DNA from 3 places in the Flaviflagellibacter deserti genome. Region 3 is predicted to be linked to each of the others. Evidence: riboswitches for the same ligand, from Rfam matches in the RefSeq annotation. Region 3 holds a riboswitch; each other region holds the start of a gene.
What was found. A riboswitch is a leader RNA that binds a small molecule or an ion and turns the genes downstream of it on or off. The one in region 3 is predicted to bind thiamine pyrophosphate.

Region 1: it holds a riboswitch for thiamine pyrophosphate, as region 3 does, so the genes downstream of both, thiC (phosphomethylpyrimidine synthase ThiC) here and thiO (glycine oxidase ThiO) in region 3, are expected to answer to the same signal.
Region 2: it holds a riboswitch for thiamine pyrophosphate, as region 3 does, so the genes downstream of both, thiD (bifunctional hydroxymethylpyrimidine kinase/phosphomethylpyrimidine kinase) here and thiO (glycine oxidase ThiO) in region 3, are expected to answer to the same signal.

The regions. Positions count from the first base shown of each region.
Region 1 is NZ_JBHSJF010000002.1:52,897-63,276, reverse strand. It holds gene ACFPFW_RS02440 (metal ABC transporter permease) at 1-816, opposite strand, end outside; gene aztA (zinc ABC transporter ATP-binding protein AztA) at 947-1,690, opposite strand; gene ACFPFW_RS02430 (Bug family tripartite tricarboxylate transporter substrate binding protein) at 2,012-2,986, shown strand; gene ACFPFW_RS02425 (hypothetical protein) at 3,033-3,476, opposite strand; TPP riboswitch at 3,642-3,759, shown strand; gene thiC (phosphomethylpyrimidine synthase ThiC) at 3,887-5,719, shown strand; gene ACFPFW_RS02415 (hypothetical protein) at 6,244-6,657, opposite strand; gene ACFPFW_RS02410 (hypothetical protein) at 6,657-7,166, opposite strand; gene ACFPFW_RS02405 (YoaK family protein) at 7,919-8,557, opposite strand; gene ACFPFW_RS02400 (hypothetical protein) at 8,597-8,839, opposite strand; gene ACFPFW_RS02395 (ABC transporter ATP-binding protein) at 9,544-10,311, shown strand; gene ACFPFW_RS02390 (DMT family transporter) at 10,347-10,380, shown strand, end outside.
Region 2 is NZ_JBHSJF010000006.1:510,376-520,755, reverse strand. It holds gene dgcA (N-acetyl-D-Glu racemase DgcA) at 1-480, shown strand, start outside; gene ACFPFW_RS09500 (hypothetical protein) at 600-1,592, shown strand; gene ACFPFW_RS09495 (glycosyltransferase family 4 protein) at 1,589-2,623, opposite strand; gene ACFPFW_RS09490 (UDP-2,3-diacylglucosamine diphosphatase) at 2,649-3,476, opposite strand; gene thiD (bifunctional hydroxymethylpyrimidine kinase/phosphomethylpyrimidine kinase) at 3,546-4,364, opposite strand; TPP riboswitch at 4,354-4,457, opposite strand; gene ACFPFW_RS09480 (DMT family transporter) at 4,511-5,449, opposite strand; gene ACFPFW_RS09475 (hypothetical protein) at 5,644-5,862, shown strand; gene ACFPFW_RS09470 (hypothetical protein) at 6,000-6,656, shown strand; gene ACFPFW_RS09465 (hypothetical protein) at 6,720-7,310, shown strand; gene topA (type I DNA topoisomerase) at 7,420-10,062, shown strand; gene rnr (ribonuclease R) at 10,074-10,380, shown strand, end outside.
Region 3 is NZ_JBHSJF010000006.1:622,358-632,737, forward strand. It holds gene ACFPFW_RS10010 (NirA family protein) at 1-1,589, shown strand, start outside; gene ACFPFW_RS10015 (sulfite reductase subunit alpha) at 1,586-3,202, shown strand; gene ACFPFW_RS10020 (nitrate reductase) at 3,308-6,007, shown strand; gene ACFPFW_RS10025 (BA14K family protein) at 6,052-6,486, opposite strand; gene ACFPFW_RS10030 (hypothetical protein) at 6,559-6,891, opposite strand; TPP riboswitch at 7,140-7,235, shown strand; gene thiO (glycine oxidase ThiO) at 7,225-8,400, shown strand; gene thiS (sulfur carrier protein ThiS) at 8,406-8,612, shown strand; gene thiG (thiazole synthase) at 8,614-9,399, shown strand; gene ACFPFW_RS10050 (thiamine phosphate synthase) at 9,396-10,025, shown strand; gene ACFPFW_RS10055 (molybdopterin molybdotransferase MoeA) at 10,000-10,380, opposite strand, start outside.

The DNA of each region.
Region 1 (10,380 bases), on a different contig from region 3:
GCCGAAAGCCAGCGATGCGAGATAAAGCCCGCCCGCGGACAGGATGATGGCCGGGCCCGCCGGCAGCGACCAATGATAGGAAACGAGAAGGCCGATATAGCCGGACACCGCGCCGCCGATGGCGGACAGGATCAGCATGACGGTGACGTCCTGCGTCCACATCCGCGCGGCGGCGGCTGGCAGCATCATCAGGCCGACGGCGAGCAGCGTGCCGAGGGCATGGAAGCCGCCGACGAGGTTCATCACGACGAGCGCGAGGAAAACCATGTGGACCGGCGCGCCGGCATTCGAGACAGAGCGCAGGAAGCCCGGATCGACGCATTCAAGCACGAGCGGCCGGTAGATCGCGGCGAGCGTCAGCACGCTCACGGTCGCGATGCCCGCGATCAGGAACAGAGCCGCATCGTCCAGCGCCAGCACCGTGCCGAACAGCACATGCAGCAGATCGACGTTCGAGCCCCGCGCGGAGACAAGAACCACGCCGAGCGCGAGCGACAGCAGATAAAAGGTCGCGAGCGAGGCGTCTTCCTTCAGCGCGGTGAAGCGCGAGACGAGACCGGAGAGGAAGGCGACGGTGACGCCGGCCACCATGCCGCCGATGGTCATGGCCGGCAGCGACAGCCCGGCGATCAGATAACCCACCGCGGCGCCAGGCAGGATCGCATGTGCCATCGCATCGCCCGTCAGGCTGAGCCGGCGAAGCATCAGGAACACGCCGATCGGCCCGGAGCCCAGCGCCAGAGCCAGCGAGCCGACCAAAGCGCGCTTCATGAAGTCGAATTCCGCGAAGGGCGCGATGAGGAAGTCGTAGATCATCCTCGATCCTCATCCTGAGCCGGCCCGCAGGGCCGTGTCGAAGGACCGACCCAAGCTCCGAACTCGCCATCCTTCGACACGAACCGCTCCGCGGTTCGGCTCAGGATGAGGCCATTGAGTATATCGACCATCACGCGACCTTCCGCTCGCACGAGGTCGCATGCGGATCGAAAGCCTCGATCATCCTCCGTGCCGTGAACAGGTTCTCGGCGCTCAGCGCCTCCGCCGTATCGCCCCAGGCGACCGGAGACCGGGCCAGCAGCAGCGACTGCGGGAAATGCCTGCGCACGGTTTCCAGATCGTGCAGCACAGCGACCACCGTGCGCTTCTCCTTGTGCCAGCGCTCGACCACGTCGATCAGGTCGGCCGTAGTGCGCGCATCGATGGCCGTGAACGGCTCGTCGAGGAGAATAATGGGAGCGTCCTGCAAGAGAAGCCGCGCGAACAGGGCGCGCTGCATCTGGCCGCCGGAGAGCGTGCCGATCGGGCGCGTCTCGAAACCGGTCAGCCCCACCGCAGCGATCGCCTCGGCGATCGTTTCCTTGTCCTTGCGGCCGATGCCGCCGAACAGGCCGGAGCGGGTCCACAAACCCATCGAGACGAGATCGAAAACAGAGAGCGGAAAGGTGCGGTCGATATCCGCCGCCTGCGGAAGATAGGCGACGCGGCCTTTCGCCGAGCCGCCGAGGTCTATCCGGCCGCCGAGAGGCGACAGCGTCCCGACGATGCCCTTGAGCAGCGTCGACTTGCCGGCCCCATTCGGGCCGACGATCGCGGTCAGGCTGCCCGCGGCGATTTCACCCGAGAGATGATGCACCGCCGGATGACGGTCATAGCCGAGCGTGACGTCGTCGAAACGGATTGCGGCGCTCATCAGGCCGCCGCCCAGAAAACTGCGCTCCAGAGGAGCAAAACGAGCACGGCGGCGGCGCCGATCCGTTGCACCGCCGACAGGCGCAGTAGCGAAAAGGGCGGCTTCACAGCCACGCGATGTGTGTGGGCGTGACCATGCGAATGGTCATGGCGATGGGCATGCGTATGAGGGACCGGCGTCGGCGACATACGTTATGTTATAATGTTACACTTTTCAGCACGCAAGCAGGACGCAACATCAAGCCCCTTGGAAGTTTGGGCGTTCGGCCCCAAACTTTCGTCCAGAGCGGCAAGTCCATGCCGCCACAGGGAGAAAATGCTCATGAAGACGACACGCGGCCTGCTCGCAGCGGGCCTTGCCGCCATTGCATCACTGCTCGCCATACCCGCCGAGGCGCAGACTTTCCCGACGCGCGCGATCACGCTGATCATCCCGTTCCCGGCCGGCGGGTCGACCGATCTCGTAGGCCGCCTCGTGGCGGAGAAGATGAGCACGCTCCTCGGCCAGCAGGTCGTGGTCGACAATCGCGGCGGCGCCGGCGGCAATATCGGCTCGGCCGCGGTCGCGAAGGCTGAGCCCGACGGCTACACGATCCTCATGGGCACGGTCGCGACCCATGCACTCAACCCGGCGCTCTATACGAAGATGCCGTACGACGCCGCGAAGGACTTCGCGCCGATCTCGCTCCTCGTCACTGTCCCCAACGTCCTCGTCGTCCACCCGTCGGTTCCGGCGAACAACGTCAAGGAACTGATCGATCTCGTGAAGAAGGAGCCCGGCAAGTACTCCTATGCCTCGTCGGGCAACGGCACGCCGCTGCATCTGTCGGGCGAGCTCTTCAAGTCACTGGCCGGCGTCGACATCGTCCACGTTCCCTACAAGGGCGCGGGCCCGGCTCTGATCGACGTGCTCGGCGGCCAGGTGCCGATCATGTTCGACAACCTCCCCTCCTCCACCCAGCACATCAAGGACGGCAAGCTGAAGGGTCTCGGCGTCACCACGAAAGAACGCTCGGCGGTGTTCCCGGACATGCCGGCGATCGCCGAGACGCTGCCGGGCTACGAGACCTATACCTGGAACGCGCTGTTCGCCCCGGCCAAGACGCCGGCCGATGTCGTCGCCAGGCTGAACGACGCCGCCAACAAGGCGATCGCGGATCCCAAGGTCAAGGCGAAGCTCGCGGAATTTTCGGCGACGACCGTCGGCTCGACGCCTGAGGAACTCCAGAAGCACGTCGAGGCCGAACTCGCCAAATGGGCGCCGATCGTGAAGGCCTCCGGCGCCAAGGTGGACTGATACTCCGGGTGTGTGCCAAGCCGGGCAAACCCGGCTTGGCAGCGCCTCAGTCGATGGTGAGATAGTCCAGATAGGAGCGCCGCTCCTCTTCGGACTCTTGCTTCTTCTCATCATGCGTGTCGGCGGCGGAGTCCGCCGGCAGCTGCAGCACGGTCGCGTACTGGCCGTGGCGCAGGAGCGTCAGAAGCACCATCCTGCCGTCCGGCACCTCCAGCGCATCATGATGCATATGCGGATGGCCTTCGTTTATGTGACGGAAGCGGGCGAGCGTCTGACCGAGTTTGCGCGTCGCTAGGAATCCGAGCGCTCCCTCACATTCTATCTCCTTGTCGAAGGCTATTTCGGTGCCTGGGAGAAGGCAGACGGCCATATTGGGTTCACCGACGGCCGAAAAGCCGCGTGTGGTGGTGCCGGGAAAGCTGGTGGAGACCAGCTTGTCGCCGACTTTGGCCGGGCGGGACGCAACAGATTCGAGGCTATAGTCGCACATCGAAGGACCTCTTTGATGTGTTCGGGGCAGCCGGAATGGTTGTCCTTCCAAGCACTAAATAGGGTCCCGAAGGCGGCAGGCTTATGGTGGCAGGTGCCCGATCAACTGGATTTGAACGGACTTTAGACGGTTGACCCAGCTCGGAAATGCTCTAAAGAATCGTCGTCACAAACCGAGGGGAGTCCCGCGAAGGGACTGAGAGACCGACGGCCGTCAGGCAGCGCGGTGACCCTTTGAACCTGATCCGGGTCATGCCGGCGAAGGGACGGGCACGCGGGCCAAGGTGAGATTCCTCCACCCGCACATCCTCCTCCATCGCCGGATCTCCCTTTGTGCGAACGAGGAGATCCTTCGTGAACAAGCCATTCTCTCCCAACGACTTCATCGAGGCCGGCGTCACCACCGGGCCGATGCCCGCGTCCGAGAAGATCTATGTGACGAGCGCCCACGCCGCGGACGTGAAGGTGCCGATCCGCGAGATCACGCTCACCTCCCCCGACGAGCCGAAGCTCCGCGTCTACGACACGTCCGGCCCCTATACCGACCCCGACTACAAGGTCGATCTCGAAGCCGGCCTGCCGCGCCGGCGCGTCGAATGGGTCAAGGAGCGCGGCGGCGTCGAGAGCTATGACGGCCGCATCATCAAGCCGGAAGACAACGGCAATGTCTCGGGCAGCCACCTCGCCCAGGCCTTCCCGATCGCCCACCAGCCGCTGCGCGGCGTCGGCGACGCGCCGATCACGCAATACGAATTCGCCCGCGCCGGCATCATCACCAAGGAGATGATCTACGTCGCCGAGCGCGAGAACCTCGGCCGCAGGGAGGTGCTGGATCGCGCCGCCTCCGCGCTGGCCGACGGCGAAAGCTTCGGCACCTCGCTGCCCGAGCACATCACGCCGGAATTCGTCCGCGACGAGATCGCCCGCGGCCGCGCCATCATCCCGTCGAACATCAACCACGCCGAACTCGAGCCGATGATCATCGGCCGCAACTTCCTAGTGAAAATCAACGCGAACATCGGCAATTCCGCCGTCTCGTCGTCGGTCGCCGAGGAAGTCGAGAAGCTGGTCTGGGCGATCCGCTGGGGCGCCGACACGATCATGGACCTGTCAACGGGCAGGAACATCCACAACACCCGCGACTGGATCATCCGCAACGCCCCGGTCCCGGTCGGCACGGTGCCGATCTACCAGGCGCTGGAGAAGGTCGGCGGCGACCCGGTCAAGCTCGACTGGGAGGTCTACAAGGACACTCTGATCGAGCAGTGCGAGCAGGGCGTCGACTACTTCACCATCCATGCCGGCGTCCGCCTGCCCTACGTGCCGCTGACCGCCAACCGCATGACCGGCATCGTCTCGCGCGGCGGCTCGATCATGGCCAAGTGGTGCCTCGCCCATCACAAGGAGAGCTTCCTCTACGAGCGCTTCGACGAGATCTGCGACCTGATGCGCCGCTACGACGTCTCGTTCTCGCTCGGCGACGGCCTGCGTCCCGGCTCGATCTACGACGCCAACGACCGCGCCCAGTTCGCGGAGCTGGAGACCCTCGGCGAGCTGACGCAGATCGCCTGGCAGAAGGGCTGCCAGGTCATGATCGAGGGCCCCGGCCACGTGCCGATGCACAAGATCAAGATCAACATGGACAAGCAGCTCAAGGAGTGCGGCGAAGCCCCCTTCTACACGCTCGGACCGCTCACGACCGACATCGCGCCGGGCTACGACCACATCACCTCGGGCATCGGGGCCGCGATGATCGGCTGGTTCGGCTGCGCCATGCTCTGCTACGTCACGCCGAAGGAACATCTCGGCCTGCCGGACAAGAACGACGTGAAGACCGGCGTGATCACCTACAAAATCGCCGCCCACGCCGCCGACCTCGCCAAGGGTCATCCGGCCGCACAGCTCCGCGACGACGCGCTGTCGAAGGCAAGGTTCGATTTCCGCTGGGAAGACCAGTTCAACATCGGCCTCGACCCGACCACCGCACGCGAATTCCACGACGAGACGCTGCCGAAGGACGCCCACAAGGTCGCGCATTTCTGCTCGATGTGCGGCCCGAAATTCTGCTCGATGAAGATCACGCAGGACGTCCGCGACTACGCCGCCTCGCTCAACGACCCGCAGATGGACCTGGCCAAGGCCGAGTCCGGCATGGCGGAAATGAGCGAGAAGTTCATGGCCATGGGCGGCGAGGTTTATGTCGCGGAAGACGCGGTGAAGGAAAGCAACAAGGCGCTGAGCTGAGGCGCCCCGCCCTCTCCCAATGGGAGAGGGCCGACTCGGCCGGCAGGCCGAGCGGGGTGAGGGGATAGACCTCGCGGCTCCTTCGCAGCGACCCCTCGCCCGAATCGATGGCCAGCACCGATTGGGCTGGCATCACTGCGGCGCGCACGTACGACGCGGTGGTTCCTAAGCCTGTCTCTCCGATGATCCACATTTCGGAGGATGATCTTTGGAATGTCGTCTACGAGGTCACGCAGGAGCACTGCTCCGACGCGATCTCAGACGTGATATACTTCTCTGAATTAAAGACTCGTGCTCTAGCCAGTGACGTGACTCGTCTCGCCACGGAGCATTCGAAACGAGCGAACGAAGCTCTTCAGTCGCGCGATTGAGCGTCCAAATCTCGTCTGACAATACGGAGAAATCCTTCTCCGAGAAAACGAGAATCCCGGCGCTGAGAACTTCGCGGGCCTTTTCTGCGAGTTCAGAGATGGCTTCGTTCGAATAGGCCGGATTGGTCAGGTTCCTCAACTTCTCGCCGGATATCACCCGATCCGCCACGACGCTTTGGGATCGCAGAGGAGAATGTGGTCTGGAAGTTCTGGACAGATCGCAGGCACCCAATGGGCTAGGCGATTGCGGCTCTTGGCGGTCGCGTCGGATGCTTCAATGATCGCCTCCAGTATCTCAAGTTGGTCTGCGGCGAGAACCTTTCGGCACCGCTCCAGAATCAGTTCTTTTTGAGCCTTCGAGCTTCTGGCGTTGACCAGTGCGTAGACCGCTTCCTCTGCGTCTTCTCCGATCCAATCGACCACAGCGCCTATGAGATAGGATTCCAGGTGCGCCCAAGCGGAGATGCAGGCTAGCATCAACGCCGCAAGCTGTGGCCGGTCATTCAGCACGTCGGCTGATATGACTAGGTTCGCGTTAGGACGCATTCGAGAAAGCGGGTTGGGCATCAGCTGTTGGCATTCCATTCTCGGAGCCATGAGGAAAATTCGGACGATAGGAGATCCGCGGCGCGGGATTTTTGTGCGAAGGTTTCGTAGTTGATCGCCTCACCGCCTGCGAGAGGTTGGAACGGATGCTCTCCGTCCTTCACCATCGTTATTCCAAGCTCGCCGTGATGGATGAATGAAGCGTGCGCGACCCGATTTCGAAATTCAGCCGCCGTGCCTGCGCGATTGGCAAGTGCTATGGCCCGCTTGCGAAAGCCTTCATCTGGAACGGCTGCGCTCACTGACCGCCTAAAGAGCGTAAGACGGGCTTGGAATTGCACGTCGCGAAGGATGTAAGCCAGGGCCGAGTGCTTCATTCCCATCAGCGCCGCTGTCGTTGAAATCAGCGTGCCCTCCAAATTGGAGAAGGCGATCCAGTATTCGCCCAGCCCGATTTGAACTTGCTGCCATAGACTGAGTTCGTGCACCCATATGACTCTGTCATCACCAGGATCGTGGGTCTTAGACATGTCCGATGACTCAAAGGTGCTGATCGGCGGGATTCGGTTCTCAAGCGTATGCTGAAGACGCCGCCTTGTCCTTGCCGCCGGTCGAGCGCGAGACCCAACCCTTGCGGTTGACGAACTCGGTGCCCGACGAGGAACGCGCCGGCTTCATCGCCACACGCTGATCTTGACTTTATTCCTAATCCATGCCACATATTCCCCGCTTCCGGTCACGGAGGGCGTCATCGCGAGGCGTCGTTGTGGTGGATCGGGAGTGCGGTGGCCGGGTCGAGGTTCGCGACCGAGATCCGGAGGCCCAAGGCATGCGGTCCCGACGGGATGGACTCCCGTCACGCGGGTGCGCTTCGGACTTTCCCTGCAGGACGGACCCGACCGTCCGGGGGAGAGAGGCACCGACCAGCGGAGGCCAGAAAGTTAAGCCTCCGGGGGCTGCACGCAGCAAGCCTCAAACACCGTGCGCGGGACGTCGCGAGAGCGTCCTCCCGAGGTGAGCAAAACAATTGGTTTGGCCCTTTTCACAATCAGGCCAGACCGCCTTGGGAGAGGTCGATCTCCCGACGTCCCGCGCATCCCTCCAGGGGAAATGCTGTTTGAGACGTGAGAGCTTTCAGGGACGGAAGCCGAATTCGTGCGCTCCCGTGTCCCGGGGCCGCGAAGCGGAGCCCGGGACCCATACGCCGCAGCGCCCCGGTTCGATCATCCACACAGGGGTTATGGATTCCGGGCTCGGCTGCGCCGCCCCGGAAAGCGGCCGCTCAATCCTCGACGTGGAGGAAGATCGTCACAACCGCCAACGTGGCCGCGACACCCGCGCCGAACCACAGCGCGGCGAAGCCGTAGATCGGATAGACCGCCGCTCCGGCGGCCGCCCCGGAGATCAGCCCGATCCAGAGCAAGAGATACGGCAGCCAGGCGAGGCGGTGCCCGCCCAGGAATGCCCCGGTCAGCCTCTGCCCGAACTTGACCAGGGTACCGGTCATGTAGGTCAGCCCGATCGAGACCTCGCCGTCGCGCTGGAAGACGGCGTTTTCGGCGCCCATCGCCAGCACCACCGCGCCGACGGCGAGATAGGCGGGCGCCAGATGGTCAAGCATCGCGCCGCAGCCGAGGAGCAGCGCGACGAGCCCGAGCACGGCCGGACGGCGATGCCGGCCCGCTGCGTGGCTGACGAACGAGCCGAACACCACGCCAATCACGAAAGTCGAAATGAGCGCGCCGGCCACCGCGGCGTCGGAGGCCCGCTCCATCAGCCCGACCGACATCCGGGTCGAATTGCCGGACATGAACGAAACGAAGAATCCGCCGAGCTTCAGGAAGCCGAGCGCATCGACATAGCCGGCAAGGGCCGACAGGCAGATTGCCAGGATCTGAAGGCGTTTCTTGTAATGGATCATGGGTGGGCGGGTTGAGTCGGTCGCCCACCAGAATGCGCGCTACGACGCAGCCCGCCAAGGCTTGGCCCGCCGCCGCGAACCGCGCCGGAGGGAGCGCACCTTGCCCTCGCTCGTTTCAAGCCAATGCTCGGCAATGCCGTAACCCAATCCGAGATGGAACTCGGAGCGTGGTCCGACCTCCTCGGCATATGCCGCGGCGAGCACCTCGATCGCCACCTCACCGTCTCGCTTTTCGACGAGACGCACGACGTCCTGCGCAAATTTAGCCAGTACTTCGCTCATCGGGAGGGCCTCGCGCTGCGCATGGCATGCGCGGCGCATCTATTCTGCATCGCCAATCGCTCTTCGCCTACTAAGGCGCTCTACGTATCTGTCCGGAGCACGGTCCAACTTCGGCGTGCAGACCATCCCGGACAACCCGCCCGTTTCACCTTGATTTTCTGTGGAACCTTGCGCCGGCCCGCGCACTTGTCTTCTACAAAAGGCGAACAGGGAGGAGACGCGTTCATGGACAGACGTGTGTTCTTGGCGGGGCTGCTGGGTGTAGCCGGCACCGCTGCTCTGGCCACACTACCGAAGCCCGCTTCCGCTGCTCTCAGCGGGGCTGCGGCGCAGGCCGTGCCGCCCGACGCGGACATTGACGGCAATGACGATCTTCACGAGGTCCAGCGTCGTGGCCGTGGGCGGGGAGGACGCCGTCGTTCCTACCGTCGCGGTTATCGAAGGGGTTATCGGAGAGGCCGCCGCTGGTATGGCTCCCGGCGCCGCCGTTGGTATCCACGTTATCGCCGCCGCTGGTATGGCGGCGGAGGCTACTACCGCCGGCGCAGATGCGGCTGGTATCGCAACCGTTGGGGCGAGCTTCGCTGGGGTTGCTTCCGGGGCCGTTATTGGTGGTGACGACTGGATGATCGAGACGGGCGGCACGCTGTGGTCGCCCGTCTTTTTTCTTGACCCCGCCCGACCTTCCGCAGAGCGTGCGCGCGATGCCGCTTCTGCGCCTTTCCAGCCTTTCCAAACGCTTCCCAAACGGCGTCTCGGCCCTCGACGACTTCGACCTCTCGATCGAACGCGAGGACGTGGTGACTTTGATCGGCCCGTCCGGCTGCGGCAAATCCACCGTCCTGCGGCTGATCGCAGGTCTCGACGAGCCGTCCTCCGGCCATGTTGCCTGGAGCGGTGCGCGCCCCGAGATCGGTTTCGTCTTCCAGGAGCCCACGCTCATGCCTTGGGCGAGCGCATTCGCCAATGTCTGGCTGCCGCTACGCCTCCGGGGCGTTTCGCGCGCCCATGCCAGGGAGCGTATCGAACAGGCGCTCGAGCTGGTGGGGCTTGAGGATTTCGCCGAGGCGCGCCCGGACCAATTGTCCGGCGGCATGAAGATGCGCGTATCGCTCGCGCGGGCGCTGGTGTCGAAGCCGGAAGTCCTCCTCCTCGACGAGCCCTTCGCCGCGCTCGACGAGATGACCCGTTTCCGGCTGAACGACGAGTTGCTGGCGATCCGCGAACGGCTTCGCTGCACGATTGTCTTCGTCACTCATTCGGTGTTCGAGGCGGTCTATCTGTCGAACCGCATCGTCGTGATGAGCACGCGGCCGGGTCGTGTTGTCGAGGACATCGGCGTCGCCGAGCAATATCCGCGCTCGGAGGCATTCCGGACCTCCGTTAGCTATGCGGAAACCGCACGGCAGATTTCCAAGGCACTTAGAGGGGATTCCGGCCTCGACAAGCAGGCCGTGCAGGTTCATTCCTAGCCTGCTTTCCCGGCACTTCCCGTGAGGAACCTAAAGTGGCTCTGCCGCTAGACCGTATGCTTGTTGACG
Region 2 (10,380 bases), 110 kb from region 3:
GACTCGGAGCTCATCGTCGATGCCAATGAGGGCTGGTCACCTGAGAACCTGAACGAAAACATCCGTGCCTGCGCGGATGTCGGCGTCACGCTGATCGAGCAGCCCCTGCCCGCCTCGGCGGACGAGGCGCTCATCGGCATCGACCGTCCGGTCACCATCTGCGCCGACGAAAGCGTCCATACCCGCGACGGATTGAAGGACCTGCGAAACCGTTACAACGCCGTCAACATCAAGCTCGACAAGACCGGAGGCCTCACCGAGGCGCTGGAAATGGCCAGAGCGGCACAGGATCTCGGCTTCGAGATCATGGTCGGCTGCATGGTCGGCACCTCGCTCGCGATGGCGCCCGCGCTGATGCTCACGCCGTTCGCCCGCTACGTCGATCTCGATGGCCCCCTCCTCCTCGCCCGCGACCGGCCGCAGGGGCTGGTCTATGACGGCTCGCTCGTCCATCCGCCCGCACGGCAGTTATGGGGGTAGGTTCAACTCCTTGTTGATTGGGCGTCTGAGGTTTGAGCTTAATTCTCCAGGAAGATTCCCACGATTCGGCGGCGGCGACCGCCTGGAGGTTGGTAGAGCGGATGGAGCGGCGCCCGCCCATGCCAGACGAGGATTATGAGGCCATCGAGGCCGCCGTGATGGACACGGCGCGCGGCCGCTGGTTCCTCGCCGAATTCGCGCGTCGCAACCGCAACGCCGACACCGCACTGCTACTTGATGCGATCGAGCGCATCGAGCGGCTGATGGCCCTCCGCCCCGCGCCCCCGGCGCCTCTCGCGCTGCCCTCGCCCGTAGAGACAAACCCGGTGCTTGCAGCTCTGGCGGCTCAAGAACAGGCGCCAACCCTCGCCGCGCCACAGTTGCGGCCGGAGCCGATCACGGCTCAACCACCAGCGGAGCCTCCCGCCCACTCCCCGGTCGCCGCCGCATCGGAACCCGCTGCCGCCTCTATTCCGCTGGCCTCCGTGGAAGCGCCTCCGCCGGCGCCGCAACATGTCGCCGTCCAAAAACCGGCCGAACCGCCTGCGCCTCCCATTCCTGTCGCAGCGTTGCCCGAAGTCGTCGAAGTGCCTCCGGCCGCGGTCGCCTCTCAAGAGGGACCGGAGCCCGCGCCCGTCATATCGTTCGACGTCGGAGAGCCCGAATGGTTCGACGACATCGTCTGGGGGCCTGTGCCTGGCGATACGGGGCCCGCGCAAACGGTGGCCGACGCCGAACTGATCGCTGTCGATGCCAACCCCGCTCCCGCGCGCACCGAACTCGCGCACATCGCGACGGCAGATATCGCGGAGATCGAAGCGCCTTCGATAGCGGCAGAACTCGCGCCCAACTCCGTTCCCGCCGTCTCGATTGAGGCGGTCCGGGCCGAGGCCGTGCCGGTTCAGGCCATCGCCTCGGAGCCGGATCCCGTCGCCGAAGAACCGGCGAATGTGTCTTTCATCGCTCCGGAAAGCCGACTGATCGAGGCCGCCGCGCCGCCCCTTGCCGAGGCCGAGATCACCCCGCTCCCGTCCGGCTCCTCGCCGCCGCCGGTGGACCCGGCCGATATCGACGCGATGAGCTTCGAACTGAAATCGGTCTATTTCGCCTAGGCCGTCTGGGGCGCTGTTTCGGCCTGCGGTCCCTCTTTCGCCATCTCCATTTCGCGGATGAAGATGCGGGCGCATTCCTGCCAGCTGTGTTCAAGGGCAAGGGCTCGCGCGTCTTCGCGCTTCAGCTCCAGCGCAGCGAGCGCCGCAACCCTGAGATCATGATCGAGCGCTCCCGCCTTGGTTCCGTGCAGCACGTCGATCGGTCCCGTCACGGGGTAGGCCGCTACCGGCACCCCGCTCGCGAGCGCCTCCAGGATAACGATGCCGAAGGTGTCGGTGAGGCTCGGGAACACGAAGACATCTGCCGACGAGAAGATCTCAGCTAGTTCCTCGCCGGTCTTCTTGCCCAGGAAAACGGCGGCGGGATAGCGCGTCTTCAGCATGTCCAGCGCCGGTCCCTCGCCGACCACCACCTTGGTACCGGGCAGGTCCAGCGACAGGAAAGCTTCGAGGTTCTTCTCCACCGCGACGCGACCAACCGACAGGAAGATCGGCCCCGGCAGATCGAGCACCCGCTTCTCGCGCGGCCGGAACATCTCTGAGTCCACGCCGCGCGTCCAAAGACGGACCTTGTTGAAGCCCCGCCCCTCCAGTTCACGCGCCAGCGAACGCGTCGCGACCAGTGTCCCCCGTCCCGCATTGTGGAAGCGACGCAGGAAAGCGTAGCTCCAGCTTTCCGGCACCGGCAGGCGCGCGCGCAGATATTCCGGGAAGCGGGTGTGATAGCTCGTCGTGAAGCTCCACCTGCGGTTCAGGCAGGCACGCCGCGCCGCCTGTCCTAGCGGCCCTTCTGTCGCGATATGCAGATGGTCCGGGGCGAATTTCTTGATGCGTACCGCCACGGCTCCCGGCGGCGTCATCGCCAGGCGGATTTCCGGATAGGTCGGCATAGGAATGGTCCGGAACATATCCGGCGTCAGGAACAGGACGTCGTGTCCCATCGCCCGCACCTCGTCGGCCACCCGCTCCAGAGTACGCACCACGCCGTTCACCTGGGGATGCCAGGCGTCCGTGACGATCAGGATTCTCATGGTGCGTCCTGCTGGCGGCGCTCGGTCACGCCGCCGCTGTCTGGGTCCCTGCCGCCGTTTCCAGCTCGGCAGCGGCGTCTTCCTGAATCAGACGGAGCGAGCGATTCCACCGGATGATCTCGAACGTGCCGTCATAGTTTTCGGCAACGGCGGTGCAGCTTTCAACCCAGTCGCCCGTATTCACGTACCGGATGCCGCTCGGCATATCGCGCATCGCCGCATGATGGATATGCCCACAGATCACGCCCTGCGCGCCCTGCCGCAGCGCCTCACCGGAGAGCGCGTCTTCGAATTCGCCGATGAAGTTGACGGCGTTCTTCACCTTCAGCTTCGCCCAGGCCGACAGCGACCAATAGCGCAGGCCGAGGCGACGGCGGATCATGTTGATGTAGGTGTTGATCGTCAGCGCGGTGACATAGGCCCAGTCGCCGAGCAGCGCGAGCCAGCGGGCGTGGCGAACGACCATGTCGAAAATGTCGCCGTGGATGACGAGATAGCGCGTGCCGTCCACCGCCTCGTGAATCGCGGTCTCGGCGACCTCGATGCCGCCGAAGTGCGAGCCGTAGTAATCGCGAAGGAACTCGTCGTGGTTGCCGGGGATGTAGATCATCCGGGCACCGGCGCGTCCCTTGCGAAGCAGCTTCTGCACCACGTCGTTATGCTTTTGCGGCCAGTACCAGCTCTGTTGAAGCCGCCACCCGTCGACGATGTCACCGACGAGGTAGATGGTGTCGGCGTCGTGGACCCTCAGGAAATCAAGCAGCAGGTCTGCCTGACAACCTTTGGTTCCAAGATGGACGTCTGAAATGAACAGCGTCCGTACCCGGCGGGGCTGGAGTCGTGCAGTAGTCATGGCAGCCATCAATCATGCTTACTGCGCAGGATTGTGACAGTTATGAGTTTGACGTCGGTTTTCTGTGATTCAGCGCCAAAGAGCGTGGAAATGGTGAACGGGGCCGTGCCCTTTGCCCACTGAAAGCAGGTCGGAGGCCTCGATTGCGGCGCTGATATAGGCCTTCGCGGCAGAGACCGATTCGGTCAGCGAACGGCCTTTCGCCAGTTCCGCGCAGATCGCGGACGACAGGGTACAACCGGTACCGTGCGTGTTCTGTGTCGAGATTCGCCGGGCCGGGAACCGACTCAAGCCCTCGTCGCTGAGCAGGATGTCGACGCTCTGCGGACCGAGCCCGTGGCCGCCCTTCACCAGAACCGCGCGACAGCCCAGGTCCAACAAGGTCTCCGCCTGGGCGATCATGTCCGCCTCGTTCTCGGCGAGCGGCGCATCGAGCAGAGCCGCCGCCTCCGGGATGTTCGGAGTGATGATCAGGGCCTTAGGGATCAGGACGGTTCGTAGCGCTTCGACCGCTTCTGGAACGAGCAGCCGGTCGCCCGACGCCGCCACCATCACAGGGTCGAGAACGACCGTCCCGGAATTGTAGCGCTCGAGCCCGGCTGCCACCGTCTCGATGACCTCGGGCCGCGACAGCATGCCGATCTTCACCGCCTTCACATCGAGATCGTCGAATACCGACGCCATCTGTTCGGCGATGAATTGCGGTGGCACGTCGTGGATCGAACGTACGCCCATCGTGTTCTGGGCGACCAGCGCGGTGATCACCGTCGCGCCATAGGCGCCGAGCGCCGAGAAGGTCTTGAGATCGGCCTGGATTCCCGCGCCGCCCGAAGGATCGGTGCCGGCAATCGTGAGCGCAATCGGTATGGTGGACGCCGTCTGGGCCATCCCGCTTTCCTCCGCCGGCATGACCCGGATCAGGTTCGTGGGTTGGCCTGTTACACAGGCCTCTCAGCGCAGAGCGCACCCCAAGGAGATTGCGGCGTCACATATAGCGCGACCTCTCGGGACGCAAGCGGCCCGCCCCACCACTGCTAGCCCGGCGGCGCCTCGGCCTCGCGCGCTTTTGCCCGTTCGATGCCGCGGCGGCGTTCGTGAGCGATGACGATCATGCCCGAGCCGATGACGATCAGCCCGCCGAACAGCGCGAACAGGTCCGGCAGGTCGCCGAACGCGAACCAGCCGATGCCGAGCGACCAGATCAGGGTCGTGTATTCGAACGGAGCGATCACCGAGGCTTCGGCATAGCGATATCCCTGCGTCAGCAGGATCTGCCCGACGCCGCCGAGAAAGCCGATCGTAACGAGGATCGCCATCGTTTTCATGTCGGGAACGACCCAGCCCCATGGCAGCGTGAACAGGGCAAACAGCGCCGAAAAGCTCGAGAAATAGAAGACGATCGCCGCCGTGGCCTCGCTCTGGACGAGGCGGCGCACCTGAACCATCGCGCAGGCGGTGAAGAAGGCGCCGGCCAACGCGAACAGGAAACCCTCGGAGGTCCGGTTGGCACCGGTTGAGCCGACGCTCAGCGAGGCGACCAGATCGCCATTGGCCAGATGCGGCCAGAGCATCACGCCGACGCCGACGAGGCCAATCAGCACCGCGAACAGCCGGGCCAGATGCAGAGGTTCGCGGAGGATGACAGCGGCCAGGCCGACCACCATCAGCGGCGAGGCATAGGTCAGCATGGTCGAGTCCGGCAGCGACAGGCGGGCCAGGCCGGCGAACATGCAGAACATGGCCGCAGCACCGACAGTGGTACGGATCAGATGCCCGCCGATCGACGCCGTTCGCACCGCCGAACGGATCTCTCCGTGCAACCCGAACCAGACCAGAATCGGCACGAGCGCGAGCGCGCTTCGAAAGAAGACGATCTCTCCTGTGGGCACGTCGTCGCCGATCATGCGGATCAGCGCCGCCATCACAGTGAAGGCGAAGGCCGAGCAAATCTTGAGCAAGATTCCGGTCAGCATCGGAGGCGAGATAAACCTCTGGAATCAATTGATTGAGAGCGACGTTCCGGCTTTCGGAAGCATCCGTCGAAAGGATGAATTTTCAGTGGAACTTTGCGGCCCCGGACCCGTTGTATGCGCGGCCAAACCCTTGTCATCGAAACCGTCTAGGCATGGTCTCTAGGCAGGGGAATCGGCCAAGTACGGAGTACCACATGTCGGACGTTTACCTGATCGAGGTCGAGGGGCGTGCGGTTGGTCTCGTTGCTCGCGAGAGCGATGGCACGAATTACCGGTTCCACGCAGCGGAACCGGGTGTGTTCTGCATTGACGGTCAGATCTTCAAGACCGCCGACGAGGCGCAGCGGGCAGCGAGAGCGGCGATGAAGGATCGCTCGCGCCACCTGGACCACACCGCCCCGCGAGCCGCCTAAAGCATTGGCCATGCGGCGCTAACATCCACAACTCCCGGTGCCGACGAAGCCCTTGATTTCGCACCGGGAGTTTGTGCTAGGTTCCCCGATAGAAGGATCAGCAAGATCCTTCAAATAAAACAGGGGAAACGCCTACAATGAAGAAAATGCATTTTGCTTCGCTGGTAGCTTTGTCGCTGGCGATGGGCACCGGTGCGGCTTTCGCTCAGGACAAGAAAGAAGAAATGCCTGGGCCGGCCGTAGAGAAGTACGCCAAGGACTTTCTCGCGAAGTGGTCGAAGGACCCGAAGCTTCTTGCCGCGATCAAGGCCTCGACGGCTGAGCACAAGAAGATGTCGCTGGACGACGTCACAGTGATGGACAGCCAGTGGCGCGTCGCCAAGAGCGGTCCGGAGAAGGAAAAGAAGGCGGTCGATTCGCTCACCGAGCTGACCAAGGACTCCCTTGAGGTGAACACAAAGAAGGGCGAAGAGCTGATCAAGGCAGCGCGCGGCAACGCCACGTCCAAATTCCTCACCGAGCAGATGGAGAAGGCCGAGCCCAAGGGCGCAGTCACCGAGATCTTCGTGATGGACGGCTGGGGCTGGAACGTTGGCCAAACCGGCGGCACCTCTGATTATTACCAGGGTGACGAAGGCAAGTGGCAGAAGACGTTCGCCTCGGACGGCGTCGAAGTTCTGCCGATCGTTGAGGAAGACGGCGTCCGCTACTCGCACGTCTCGCTGCCCATTAAGGACGGCGACAAGAATATCGGCGCGGTGACTATCGGCGTTGACGTCAGCAAGGTGAAATAATCAATCTCAATGGATTGAAGAAAGGGCGGCTTCGGCCGCCCTTTTTGTTGCCGGAGATCTCTTATGCAGGTCCGTCATCACCTACCGATCGCGTTCATCGTGGTCGCACTCGCTTCTCCGGCCATGGCGCAGACAGACTCCGCCGCACGCCAGAAGGTCGAGCGCTATGCGCGCGATCTGGGAGCGACCTTCACCTCCGACCCCGCACTCCGCGACGCCATCCGCGTCTCGACCCGGCAACACCGGAAATTTGGTTATCCCGAGACGCTTGCCGAAGACGCGCGCTGGCGCAACGAAATGGCAGCCGATCGCAAGGGCCCGCGGCCGCTTGTCGATTCGGTGTTCAACAATCCGGTCTCTGCAAAGCTGAAGGATATCGTCTCCTCCGCACCCGGCGGAGCCGTCGTCGATATCCAGGTCACGGACGGCTATGGCTGGAACGTCGCGCAGACCGCTCCGACTTCGGATTTCTACCAGGGCGACGAGCGTGCCTGGCAGTCGGTGATCTCCGCCGAGCCGGACAAGATCGTTCTGTCCGCGCCGGAAACTGGCGACGGCCGCATACTGATTCAGGCCGCGCTGCCGGTCGTCGACGGCGAATCCGTTATCGGCGCAATCGCAATCGTGGTCGATGCGGAACGTGTTCCCCAATAGGGGAAACCCGACTGCCCGTATCGTCCCGTTTGACAGGCCGTCACCGCTTCCCCATCTTCACGGCCGCTTCGGGGATTGCGGCCCCCTCCTCCCAAATTAGATTGCGACCATGGATCTCGTCATCGTCGAGTCGCCGGCCAAGGCCAAGACGATCAATAAATATCTGGGCTCGGGCTATGAGGTCCTGGCATCGTACGGCCACGTCCGCGACCTGCCGCCCAAGGATGGCTCGGTCGACCCGGATGCCGATTTCCGCATGTTGTGGGAGGTCGATGCCAAGGCGCAGAAGCGGATGGCGGACATCGCCCGCGCCGTCAAAGGCGCCGACCGGCTGATCCTCGCCACCGACCCGGATCGCGAAGGCGAGGCCATTTCCTGGCACGTCCTCGAAATCCTGCGTGAGAAGAAGGCGCTGAAGAGCCAGAAGATCGAGCGCGTCGTCTTCAACGCCATCACCAAGCAGTCCGTGCTCGACGCGATGAAACAGCCGCGCGAGATCGACGCGGCCCTGGTCGACGCCTATCTCGCCCGCCGCGCGCTGGACTATCTAGTCGGCTTCACGCTGTCGCCGGTCCTCTGGCGCAAGCTGCCGGGCGCTCGCTCGGCTGGTCGCGTCCAGTCGGTGGCGCTCCGTCTCGTCTGCGACCGCGAACGCGAGATCGAGGCCTTCGTTACCCAGGAATACTGGTCGCTCGTCGCTACGCTGGCCACGAAAAAGGGCGAGCAGTTCGAGGCTCGCCTCGTGGGTGCCGACGGCAAGAAGATCGGCCGCCTCGATGTCGGCACCCGCGAACAGGCGGAAGCCTTCAAACGCGCACTCGATTTCGCCCAGTTCACCGTCGCCTCGGTCGAATCCAAGCCCGGCAAGCGCCATCCCTACCCGCCCTTCACCACCTCGACGCTGCAGCAGGAAGCCTCGCGCAAGCTCGGCTATTCGGCAACGAATACGATGCGCACCGCGCAGCGGCTTTACGAGGGTGTCGATATCGGCGGCGAGACGGTCGGCCTGATCACCTATATGCGAACCGACGGCGTGCAGATCGCTCCGGAAGCGATCTCCTCTGTCCGTTCGTTCATCGGCCGGAGCTTCGACAAGCGCTATTTGCCGGGCGCGCCGCGCATCTACAAGACAAAGGCGAAGAACGCCCAGGAAGCGCACGAGGCGATCCGTCCGACCGACGTCACGCGCCGTCCGGCCGACGTCCGCAAATATCTCGATAAGGACCAGTTCGACCTCTATGAACTGGTCTGGAAGCGCACGGTCGCGAGCCAGATGGAATCGGCCGAGGTCGAGCGTACCACCGCCGAGATCGTCGCCCAGGCCGGCGGTCGCGGGCTCGAACTGCGCGCCACCGGCACCGTCATCACCTTCGACGGCTTCCTCGCCCTCTATAACGAAGGCAAGGACGACGATACGGACGAGGAAGACGCCCGCCGCCTGCCGCCGCTCGCGACTCACGATCCGCTCGATGCGAAGAACATCGCCGCCGACCAGCACTTCACCGAGCCGCCGCCGCGCTATACGGAGGCGACGCTCGTCAAGAAGCTGGAAGAGCTCGGCATCGGCCGCCCGTCGACCTACGCGGCGACAATCGGCGTGCTGCGCGACCGCGGCTATGTCGAGATCGACAAGAAGCGCCTGGTTCCGCAGGACAACGGACGCCTGCTGACGGCCTTCCTCGAAAGCTTCTTCCGCCGCTACGTCGAATACGATTTCACTGCCGGGCTCGAAGAGAAGCTCGACCTGATCTCGGATCACGAGCTCGACTGGAAGGAGGTCCTGCGTGACTTCTGGAAAGACTTCGCGGCGGCGATCGCCGGCACCAAGGACCTGCGCACCGGCGAAGTGCTGGATGCTCTCAACGAGATCCTAGGCCCACACATCTTCCCGAATCGCGCGGACGGCGGCGACCCGCGCGCGTGCCCGGTCTGCGGCACCGGCCGGCTGTCGCTGAAGACCTCGAAATACGGCGCCTTCATCGGCTGCTCGAACTATCCGGAATGCCGCTACACCCGCCAGCTCGCGACGCCCACCGAAGGCACGGACGACAAGGCAGGCCTCGGCGGCGACGGCAGCCGCGTGCTCGGCCAGGATCCGGACACCGGTCTCGACGTCACCGTCAAGGACGGCCGCTTCGGCCCGTATGTACAACTCGGAGAAGGCGAGAAGCCGAAACGCGCGTCCCTGCCAAAGGGCTGGTCCGCCGCCGAGCTGGAGCTGGACAGGGCGCTCGCCCTCCTCTCGCTGCCGCGCGATGTCGGCCCACACCCTGAGACGGGCAAGATGATCCAGGCCGGTATCGGCCGCTACGGACCGTACGTCTCGCACGACGGCACCTATGCCAATTTGCCGACGCCCGAAGAGGTGTTCGAGGTCGGCCTCAACCGCGCTGTCACGGTCATCGCCGAGAAGAAGGCCGGTCGCGGCGGACGCGAAAGCGCGCCGGCGAAGGTGCTCGGCGATCATCCGGACGGCGGGCCGGTCACGCTCCGGGCGGGCAAGTACGGTCCTTATGTCAGCCACGGCAAGATCAACGCGACGATTCCGAAGAGCCGCGATCCGGACAGCTTCACGCTCGAGGAAGCGATCTCCCTGATCGCCGCGAAAGCAGCGGCTGGCGGCGGCGGCAAGCCTGCACGCGGCCGGGCGAAGGCCAGCACTTCGGCAAAAACCGCGTCGAAGGCGAAACCTGCCGCGAAGAAGGCCGTTACGAAGAAGCCGGCGGCGAAAAGCCGACGCGCTTCGAGCTGACGGACCACCCTTTGGCGTTACCGAAAAAGCCCCGGCCAAGCGGCGTTCCTTCCAAAGAGGAAGTCGCGGCCTTCATCGCTGAGCAGTCTGGCAAGGTCGGCAAGCGTGATATTGGCCGCGCCTTCGGCATCCGCGGCGGGGCGGCGAAGATCGCCCTCAAGGCGATGCTGAAGGAGCTGGAGAACGAGGGCTCGATCGACCGCCATCGCGGCCGCGTTCACAAGCCGGGCCAGATGCCGCCCGTCGTCCTCGCAGACATCACGAGCCGCACGACCGACGGCGAACTCGTCGCCGTCCCGGCCGATTGGGACGAGGAAG
Region 3 (10,380 bases):
TCGATCCCATCGAGATCGCCCGGCGCGAGGAAAACGGCCTCGATTCCTACAGCCGGATGAAGAAGGCAGCGAAGGACGGCGTCTATCCGAAGGGGCCGGACATTCTGCGCTGGCGCTATCATGGCCTGTTCTTCGTCGGGCCGGCGCAGGACAGCTACATGGTCCGATTGCGCATCCCGAACGGGGTGATGACGCACTGGCAGTTCGCGAGTGTGGCCGATATCGCCGAGGCGCATGGCGGGCCATATGCCCATGTGACGACGCGGGCCAATCTGCAGGTTCGCGAGATTCCGGCGACCGACGGCATCCAGGTGCTGGAGAAGCTCGTTGCACTCGGCCTGACCTGCAAGGGCTCAGGCGCCGACAACATCCGCAACGTCACCGGTACGCCGACGGCGGGCATCGATCCGCAAGAATTGCTCGATACCCGACCCTATGCCAGCGAGTGGCACCACCACATCCTGAATGATCGCTCGCTCTACGGTCTGCCGCGCAAGTTCAACGTGGCATTCGATGGCGCCGGACTGATCACGGCGCTCGAGGATACCAACGATATCGGCTTCTCGGCGGTCGAGGTGAGGGACGGGTTCGGCGTCGAGGCCGGGGTCTGGTTCCGCCTTGCGCTCGGCGGCATCACCGGCCACAAGGATCTGGCGCTGGACACCGGCGTCATCGTGAAGCCGGAGGACACGACCCGTGTCGCGGATGCGATCGTCCGCGTCTTCGTCGACCATGGCGACCGCACCGATCGCAAGAAGGCGCGGCTGAAATACGTGCTCGACGCCTGGGGCTTCGACAAGTTCCTGGTCGAGGTCGAGGCGAAGCTTGGCGAGGCGCTCGTCCGCGTTCCAGGCGAAGCCGTGATCGAACGGCCGGCATCCGACCGGCAGGCGCATATCGGCGTCCACAAGCAGAAGCAGGATGGACTGAACTGGATCGGCGTGACGCTGCCGGTCGGCAAGATGACCGTCGAGCAGATGCGCGGGATCGCCAAGATTTCCCGCGATCTCGGTGACGGTGATATCCGGCTGACCGTCTGGCAGAACCTGCTGGTTTCAGGCGTCCGCGACGCGAACGTTGCGCTCGCCGTGGCGGCCATCGAGGCGATGGGGCTAGGGATTTCGGCGACAGCGGTACGGGCCGGCCTCGTCGCCTGCACCGGCAGCGAAGGATGCAAGTTCGCGGCGGCGCCGACCAAGCGCAATGCCGAGGAAATCGCGCTCCATTGCGACGCGACGGTGCAGGTCGATCGGCCGGTGAACATCCACCTGACCGGCTGCCACAACAGCTGTGCCCAGCATTACATCGGCGATATCGGCCTGATCGGTCAGCGCGTCACCGTCTCCGATGAGGGCGATACGGTCGATGGCTACAATGTCTGCGTCGGCGGCGGGTTCGGCCCCGATGCCGGTATCGGCCGCGAGCTCTTCCAGGACGTGAAGGCCGAGGACGCGCCGCGCCTCGTCGAGCGGATGCTGAAAGGCTGGATGGCCAATCGCTCGTCGGACGAGGAAAGCTTCGCCGACTTCACCCGCCGTCACGAGATCGACCAACTGACCGCGATCTTCGCGGCGGAGGCCGCGGAATGAGCGTTCAGCCGTCACCCTTCTTCTCGCCGGTCCTTCCGGACAATGCCCCGTTCTCGTCCGAGCAGCGGGCCTGGCTGAACGGCTTCTTTGCCGGGATGTTGTCGCTCGACGGCGCCGGCCCGGCGAGCCTGTCGTCGGAGCAGGCCGCTGCCTTCATGCCCGGACTGCCGGGTACGGCAGAACCAGCCGAAGTCGACGACGGCGCGCCGTGGCACGACCCCACCATGGCGATGGACGAGCGCATGGCCCTGGCCGACGGCAAGCCGCTGAAGCGCCGGATGATGGCGGCAATGGCGCAGCAGGACTGCGGCCAGTGCGGCTACAATTGCGAAGACTATTCGAACGCGATCGCTCTCAAGAAAGAGGAGCGCCTCAATCTTTGCCAGCCCGGCGGCAAGGAGACGATGCGCATGCTGAAGAAGCTCGCCGCGGAACTCGACGGTGGCGCGGCTCCGGCAGTTGAGGCAAAGGCTGAGACGCAGGCGGCGCCCGCCTCGGCACCGGGGCGCTCGCGGGAGCACCCCGTCGACGCGACCTTCCTGAGCCGGTCGCGGCTGAACAAGGGTGCGTCCGCCAAGGAGACCTGGCACGTCGAGTTCCAGCTTCCCGACGGACTGGACTACGCCGCCGGCGACAGCTTCGGCCTGATGCCGGTGAACGACGCGGGCCTGGTCGACGCGATCATGGCGCGGCTCGGTCTCGCGGCCGATGCGACAGCCGACGGCAAGTCCGTGCGTGACGTGCTGCTGCGCGAGAAGGCGATCGGCGCTGCCCCCGACGCTTTGTTCGCGCTGATCGGCGAGATGGCCGAGGACCCCGACGAGAAGGTGAAGCTGGCGCGGATGGCCGAAGGCGAGGACCCCGACGGCGATCTCGACGTGACTGACGTCTTGGCCGCGCTCGACAAGTCGCCGTCCACCATGCTGGAAGCGGGCGCTTTCCTCTCGGTGCTCGACCCGCTGCAGCCGCGCCTCTATTCGATCTCGTCGAGCCCGAAGGCACAGGCCGGACGGTTGACGCTGACCGTCGACGCCGTTCGCTACGAGATCGGCTCCCGGGAACGGCTGGGCGTCGCATCGACATTCCTCGCTGGACGTATCGGCGAGGGAGCAAAACTCCCGGTGTATGTACAGAAGGCGCACGGGTTTGCTCTGCCGGCGGACGGCAGCGTGCCGATCATCATGGTCGGGCCCGGCACCGGCATCGCCCCGTTCCGCGCATTCCTCCAGGATCGGCTGGCGACTTCGGCGACCGGCGGTGCGTGGCTGTTCTTCGGCCATCAGCGGCGAGACAACGACTTCTTCTACGAGGAGGAATTGGCGGGTCTCCAGACGGCCGGAGCGCTGACGAAGCTGTCGCTCGCCTGGTCGCGCGACGGCGACAGGAAGGTGTATGTACAGGACCGGATGCGCGAAGAGGGCGCCGAGCTCTATCAATGGCTTGAGCGTGGCGCGCATTTCTACATCTGCGGCGACGCCAAGCGCATGGCGGCCGATGTCGACCGGGCGCTGCATGCGATCGTCGAGGAGCACCGTGGTTGCGATGCGGTGGCGGCTAAGACCTATGTCGCCGCGTTGAAGGCGGCGCATCGGTACCAGGCCGATGTGTATTGAGGTGGGTGTTTTTCTTTCTCCGCCGTCATGCTCCGGCTTGACCGGAGCATCCATCAGCAGCGTCGCACGGGTCCTCCGGTCTAGCCGGAGGACGACGACTTATAAATGCCTGGCCTCAGAGGCGTCGTCTCGTCCATGACCGCGCATTCCGCCGATCACGAGCCGGTTCGTACCACGTGCCCTTATTGCGGTACGGGATGCGGGGTCCTGGGCGGGCCGGCGCCCATGACGCCGGGCGATCCCGAACATCCGACCAATTTCGGCCGCGTCTGTGCCAAGGGCTCGGCACTTGGCGAGACGCTGGGACTGGAAAACCGCCTGCTGCATCCGATGGTCGGCGGACGGCGTGCGAGCTGGGACGAGGCACTCGACCTGACCGCGCGCCGCTTCGCCGAGGCGGTCGAAAAGCACGGGCCGGATTCGGTCGCCTTCTATGTCTCGGGCCAGCTCCTGACCGAGGACTATTACGTCGCCAACAAGCTGATGAAAGGCTTCATCGGCTCGGGGAACATCGACACCAATTCCCGGCTCTGCATGGCCTCCTCGGTTGCTGGCCACAGGCGAGCATTCGGCGAGGATCTCGTGCCTTGCAGCTACGAGGACCTCGACGAGGCTGATCTTGTCGTGCTCGTCGGCTCGAATGCCGCCTGGTGCCACCCGATCCTGTTCCGGCGGCTGACCGATGCGCGGGCGCGGCGTGGGACGAAGATCGTGGCGATCGATCCACGCCGGACCGCGACGGCTGCCGACGCCGATCTCTTCCTGCCGGTCCAGCCGGGGACCGATGTCCTGCTGTTCAACGGACTGTTGGCCCATCTGGCGCGAGTCGGCCGGATCGACCGCGACTTCGTCTCGGAACACACCAACGGCTTCGAGGATGCGCTGGCCAAGGCGCAGTCCGACGCGCCGGAGTTTTACGCGATCGCCGAGGAATGCGGCGTTCCGTTCGATGATCTCGTCGCGTTCTATGACCTGTTCGCCGCAACCGAGCGCACGGTTACCGTCTATTCGCAGGGTGTGAACCAGTCGTCGCGCGGCACGGACAAGGTCAACGCGATCATCAATTGCCATCTGGCGACCGGCCGGATCGGCCATGCCGGCATGGGCCCGTTCTCGTTCACCGGCCAGCCGAATGCGATGGGCGGGCGCGAGGTCGGCGGACTGGCGAACCAGCTCGCCGCGCATATGACGTTGGAGAACCCGGCCGATCTGGATCGCGTGCAGCGGTTCTGGAAAACACAGAAGCTCGCGACCGCGTCGGGGCTCAAGGCGGTCGACATGTTCGATGCGCTGGCTGACGGCAGGATCAAGGCGCTGTGGGTGATGGGGACCAATCCAGCGGCGAGCATGCCGAACGGCAACCAGGTGCGGAAGGCGCTGGCCAATTGCGATTTTCTCGTCGTGTCCGATTGCGTCCCGGGGACCGACACGGCACGCCATGCCGACGTGCTGTTTCCGGCCGCCGGATGGGGCGAGAAGGACGGTACGGTCACGAATAGCGAGCGGCGGATTTCGCGCCAGCGGGCTTTCATGCCGCTGCCGGGCGAGACGCGTCCGGATTGGCGGATCGTCTGCGATGTCGCACAGCGGATGGGGTTCGGCGAGGCATTCGGCTTCCGGAACGCGGCATCGATCTTTCGCGAGCACGCGGCTTTATCGGCGTTCGAAAACCACGGTGAGCGGGTCTTCGATATCGGCGGCCTCGCCGATCTGACGGACCATGAATTCGAGGCGCTGAAACCGGTGCAATGGCCGGTGCCGGCGGGCCAACGGGCTGGAACCGCGCGACTGTTCTGCGACAGGCGTTTCCCGACGCCGGACGGCCGGGCGCGGTTCATTGCGGTGGGTCAGCAGGCTCCGGCGAACGCGACGGGGCAGGGGCATCCCGTCGTCCTCAATACCGGGAGGCTGCGTGACCAATGGCACACGATGACCCGGACCGGCGAGGTTGCGCGGCTGATGGCGCAGGCTCCCGAACCGGTGCTGGAACTGAACCCGGCTGACGCGATTTCGTTGGGGATCGCAGACGGCGGGTTCGCCGAAGTATCGAGCGCGTGGGGACGAGCAGTGGCGCGCGTGCGGGTGACCACCGACCAGACGAAGGGTCAGGCCTTTTTGCCGATGCACTGGACGGACGACGTCACCGCCCATGGTTCACCGGGGCGAGTTGCAAATCCGGCCTGCGACGCGGTGTCGGGCCAGCCGGAACTGAAGCATACCCCGGCGCGTCTGGCGCCGTTCGCTGCGCGCTGGGAAGGACTTTTCCTGTCACGCCGGCGCTTCCGTCCCAGGGGGTTCGGCTACTGGGCGCGATCGGCCGTTCCCGGCGGTTATGCGTATCGGCTTGCGGGGTTGGAGCCGGCGGGAGAAGGGATCGTCCTCGGCCTTTCGCTGATGGCGAGCCAGAACGGGCTTCTCGACTATCATGACCGGCAGCGAGGTCTTTTCCGCGCGGCGGCGCTGGACGATGGCGGCGCGATGACCGAGTGCCTGATGGTGGGTGGTCCCGCCGGCCTGCCGGACCCCGTCTGGCTGATGGAATTGTTCGCCGACAGGCGCGTTGTGACGGCCGGAGAGCGGCGAGTTCTGCTCGGAGCGCGGTCGGTCACGCCCCAGCCGTCCGAGGGGCGGATCGTCTGCTCGTGCTTCGGCGTCGGCGAGGAGCGGATCCGCCGGGCGATCCGGGATGGGGTCGGCGATACGGCGGCGCTTGGGCGGGTGCTGAAATGCGGCACGAATTGCGGCTCGTGCCTGCCGGAATTGCGCGACCTCGTCTCGCAAGAAGCGCCGGCGGTTCCGGCATAAAAACCCCCGCTCCGTTGCCGAAGCGGGGGTTCGTCTGGGTCGCCTTACGGGCAGGCGTGCCGGAAACCGTCGTAGCCGAGATAAGTGCCGCTACGCGGGTCGTATGACCTGAAGCGCGCCGCGCAGTACTCGTCATTACGGTCGTAGGAGCCTGCATTTGCCGCAATGGCGCCGGCCGTCAGGCCGATGATGCCGGCGGCGAAGGCCGGACCGTAATAGTCCCGATAGCCATAGCCGTAATGGCGGTGGCGATAGCCGTAATACCGGTGGCCGCCACGATTGCCGTGCCAGCGACCATGACGGTTGCCGTGCCAGCGATGACCGCCGCCATGCCGGCTGCGGATCTCGGTCACATTGCTCGTCTTCTCGGCGGCCGCGACGGCGGCCGGTGCGCTTCCGGCGAATTGCGCCGCGGCGGGGCTTACGAACGAGCCGGCCGCCATGAGCGCCGCGATGCCAGTTGCGAGAAACTTTTTCATTCCCATCCTCCGGTGATCCATACCCAACCCCGGTCTATGAGAATTGTACGCACGGGAATCGGGTTCCCTGCGCTAAAGATTCGATATTTCCGGAAGGCTTGCGCCGCATGGCGCGTCAGCCTGCCTGCCTTTTTCCGCCGCCTCGGCGCGGCTGAGGCTTTCCAGCCGCTTCTCGACCTCGTCGAAGAGGGTGTTGAGGAAGTCGGTCGCATGGGCCCAGACGCGATCGCTCTTCTCATCGCAGTCGCGTTGCATCAATTGCAGGGAGGCCAGCATGCCGGAGCGCATCGAGCGGATACATTTGATGCCATCCGGGCCGACATCGCGGGCGTGCTGGGCGAGCAGTCCACGCAGAACCAGATCCTGTGAGATCAGCCAGCCTTGCAGAACTTCGATCTGGTCCATCGGCGCCCGATTTTCTGCGAGCGCCTGTTGAAAGATGCCCGGTCGCGAATCAAAACGAATCCGGACCCTTGAATAGGGGATTGCCCGTATAAGTTAGATTAATTTGACGGCCTGAAAATGCGCTGGCAGCTGAGCTGCATTTGCTATGCCGCATGGCCACAGGTTCGCGCGGCAGGCTAAATGCGTGTAGAGTATGGAGATTGTGGAAGGGCGGCTTGCACGGCGGGAACGCCGCGATTATGTCGTCTTGAACCGCGCCGGGGTGCCGCTGTTCAGCGGCTGAGATCAAACCCGACGAACCTGATCTGGGTCATTCCAGCGAAGGGAGCGTGAATGGACAGGGTCATCAATCTGAGTGAGCGCATGGCCGGTACCCGCTTCGACGTAGCCATCGTCGGCGGCGGCATCATCGGCCTGTCGATCGGCTGGAAGCTCCGGAAACGCGGGCTTTCCGTCGCGGTGTTCGAGCGCGACGTCGTCGGGTCCGGCGCGACGCGGGCCGCGACCGGCATGCTGGCCGCGACCGCCGAGGTCGAGGCCGGCGAGGATGATCTCCTGCCGCTGACGCTCGCCAGCCAGGAACTCTGGCCCGCTTTCGCCCGCGAGCTTGAGGACGTGAGCGGGCTTTCGGTCGACTACAAGGCCGAGGGTACGATGGTCGTGGCGCTCGGCCGCGAGGAAGTCGACCGGTTGCGCTTCCGGCATGATCTGCAGAAGCGGCTCGGCCTGAACACCGAATGGCTGTCCGGATCGTCGGCGCGCGAGCGCGAGCCGGGGCTTCGCCCCAACGTTTCGGGCGCCATCCTCTGCGAGCAGGATCATCAGGTCGACGCCCGGAAGGTCGCGGCCGCCCTGGCCGAGGCATTCAAGCGCGCGGGTGGCGTCCTGTTCGAGAACACGCCGGTCGTTTCGCTGGAGCGGAGCGGCGGGCGGATAACCGGCCTATCGACCGCGACCGAGACCTATTCGGCAGGCACCGTCGTGCTGGCCGCCGGAGCCTGGTCGCCGGAACTCGTGCCGGAGATCAGCCTGCCGGTCCGACCGCTGCGCGGTCAGTCGCTGGCGCTGCGGATGGATCCGCGCATGCCGGCGCTGACCCACGTCATATGGACCGAGCAGATCCATATGGCGCCGAAGGGAGATAATCGCCTGATCATCGGCGCGACCGTGGAGGAGCGCGGCTTCGACAAGGTCAACACCGCCGGCGGCGTCTTCGCGCTGCTGGAAGCGGCGCGGAGGGTTCTTCCGTCCATGGAAGAGCTGGCGATCGACGAGATATGGGCCGGCTTCCGGCCGACTTCGCTCGATGATGCGCCGATCTTCGGCGAAGCAGGGATCGACGGGCTCGTGCTCGCGACCGGCCATCACCGCAACGGCATCCTGCTCGCACCCGTTTCCGCGCGGGCGATCGAGCACCTGATCCTGGACGGACGGATGGATGGCCCGGAAACTGGTTTCACCTTTCAGCGGTTCGGCAAGAACAGCAGCCGGCTGACCGGAGGACTTTGAGGACCATGGAACTGACGATCAACGGCCAGACGCGCCAATGCGGTGCGACGACGGTCGATGACCTGCTCAAGGAAGAGCTCGACGAGGGCCATACGCGGCGCGGCATCGCGGTCGCGCTGAACGGGCAGGTTGTGCCCCGCGCCGAATGGGAGCGCGTGACCTTTTCCAAGGGCGATCGCGTGGAGATCGTCCGCGCGCTGCCGGGAGGCTGAGATGGCGAACACCGACATTTTCGACGATCCCTTTGTCGTCGGCGGCGAGACGTTCCGCTCGCGGCTCTGGATCGGCACGGCCGGTTATCCGAACCAGAAGGTGCTGCTCGACAGCGTGCAGGCCAGCCGCGCCGAGATGGTGACGATGTCGATCCGCCGCGTCTCGCTGGCGGGGCAGGGCTTCGATACCGTCAAGCTTTTGTCGGACTACAAGTTCCTGCCGAACACGGCTGGCTGCGAGACGGCGCGCGACGCGATCCTGACGGCCGAGCTTGCCCGCGAGGCGCTCGAGACGAACTGGATCAAGCTTGAGGTCATCGGTGACCGGGAGACGCTCTATCCGGACGTTCAGGAACTGCTGAAGGCGACCGAGGAACTGATCTCGCGCGGCTTCACCGTGCTGCCGTATTGCAACGACGATCCGGTGGTCTGCCAGCGGCTGGCCGATCTCGGCGCGGCGGCGGTGATGCCCATGGGCTCGCTGATCGGCTCGGGCATGGGCGTCGCCAATCCGGCGAATATCGAACTGATCTGTAACCGTTCGCCGGTTCCGGTGGTTGTCGATGCCGGTATTGGCACTGCTTCCGACGCGGTAATTGCGATGGAACTCGGCGCATCGGCCGTCCTGCTGAACACGGCGGTCGCCAAGGCGGCCGATCCGGTGCGGATGGCGGCGGCGATGGGCCATGCCGTTGATGCCGGACGCCTGGCCTATCTGGCAGGCCGTATCCCGCGCCGCGGCCGCGCGGAGCCGTCGAGCCCGCAACTCGGCCTCGTCGGTTCGTGAACCGGCTGCCGCGTCTTCTCATCATCACTGACCGGACCCAGGCGAAAACCTCGGTCGAGGAGGTGGTGGGGAAGTTGTGCGGCAGCGGTTGTGGCTGGATCCTCTTCCGGGACAAGGACATCGCCCCTGCCGAGCGGCGCGATATGGCGCTCCGGCTGCGCGAGATCACGCGAGGCTGCGGGTCCAGGCTCTCCGTGAGCACCGATGTGGCCCTCGCGGCGGAGATCGGCGCGGACGGGGTCCACTTACAGAGGGCCGAGGATATCGGGCCCGCCCGCGAATTGCTCGGCTCGGCTTGGGTCGGCCTCTCGGCGCACTCGCTCGGCGATGTCGGGTCGGCAAAGGAAGCGGGTGCGGATTACGTGACGCTCAGCCCGATCTTCCCGACCGAAAGCAAGCCGGGATATGGGCCCGCGCTCGGCCTCGAGACGATCCGTCTGGCGGCGGAGTTCGCCATCCCGGTCTTTGCGCTCGGCGGCGTGACCCCGACTTCGGCGCATCCCTGCATCGAGGCGGGCGCCTATGGCCTGGCTGTAATGGGCACGGTGATGCGCGCCGACGATCCGGCTGCAATTGTACGTGAATACGGACGCGCGTTCTCTACAAGTGCTCGTCGAGCCGGATGATCCGGCACGGATCGCCTTTCGAGCGCGGCGCATCTTCCGGAGGCCGCATGATCAGGCAGTCGGCCTCGGCGAGCAGGCGTAGCATGGACGAATCCTGCCTGCCGAACGGCATGGCCGTCGCCACACCGGTTTCCGACAGGGTGAGCTTGCCCCTCATATAATCCTGGCGACCCTGATTTTCGCCCAGTGACGTGCCGAGCACCGCATACTCCAATTGGTGATGGACGTCCCTGCGCCCCTGCAGAGCGCGCAGCAGCGGCACCATGAACAGGAAGGCGCAGACATGGGTCGAGACCGGGTTTCCCGGCAGGCCCAGCATGCGGATGCCGTTCATGTTGCCCGCCATCATCGGGCG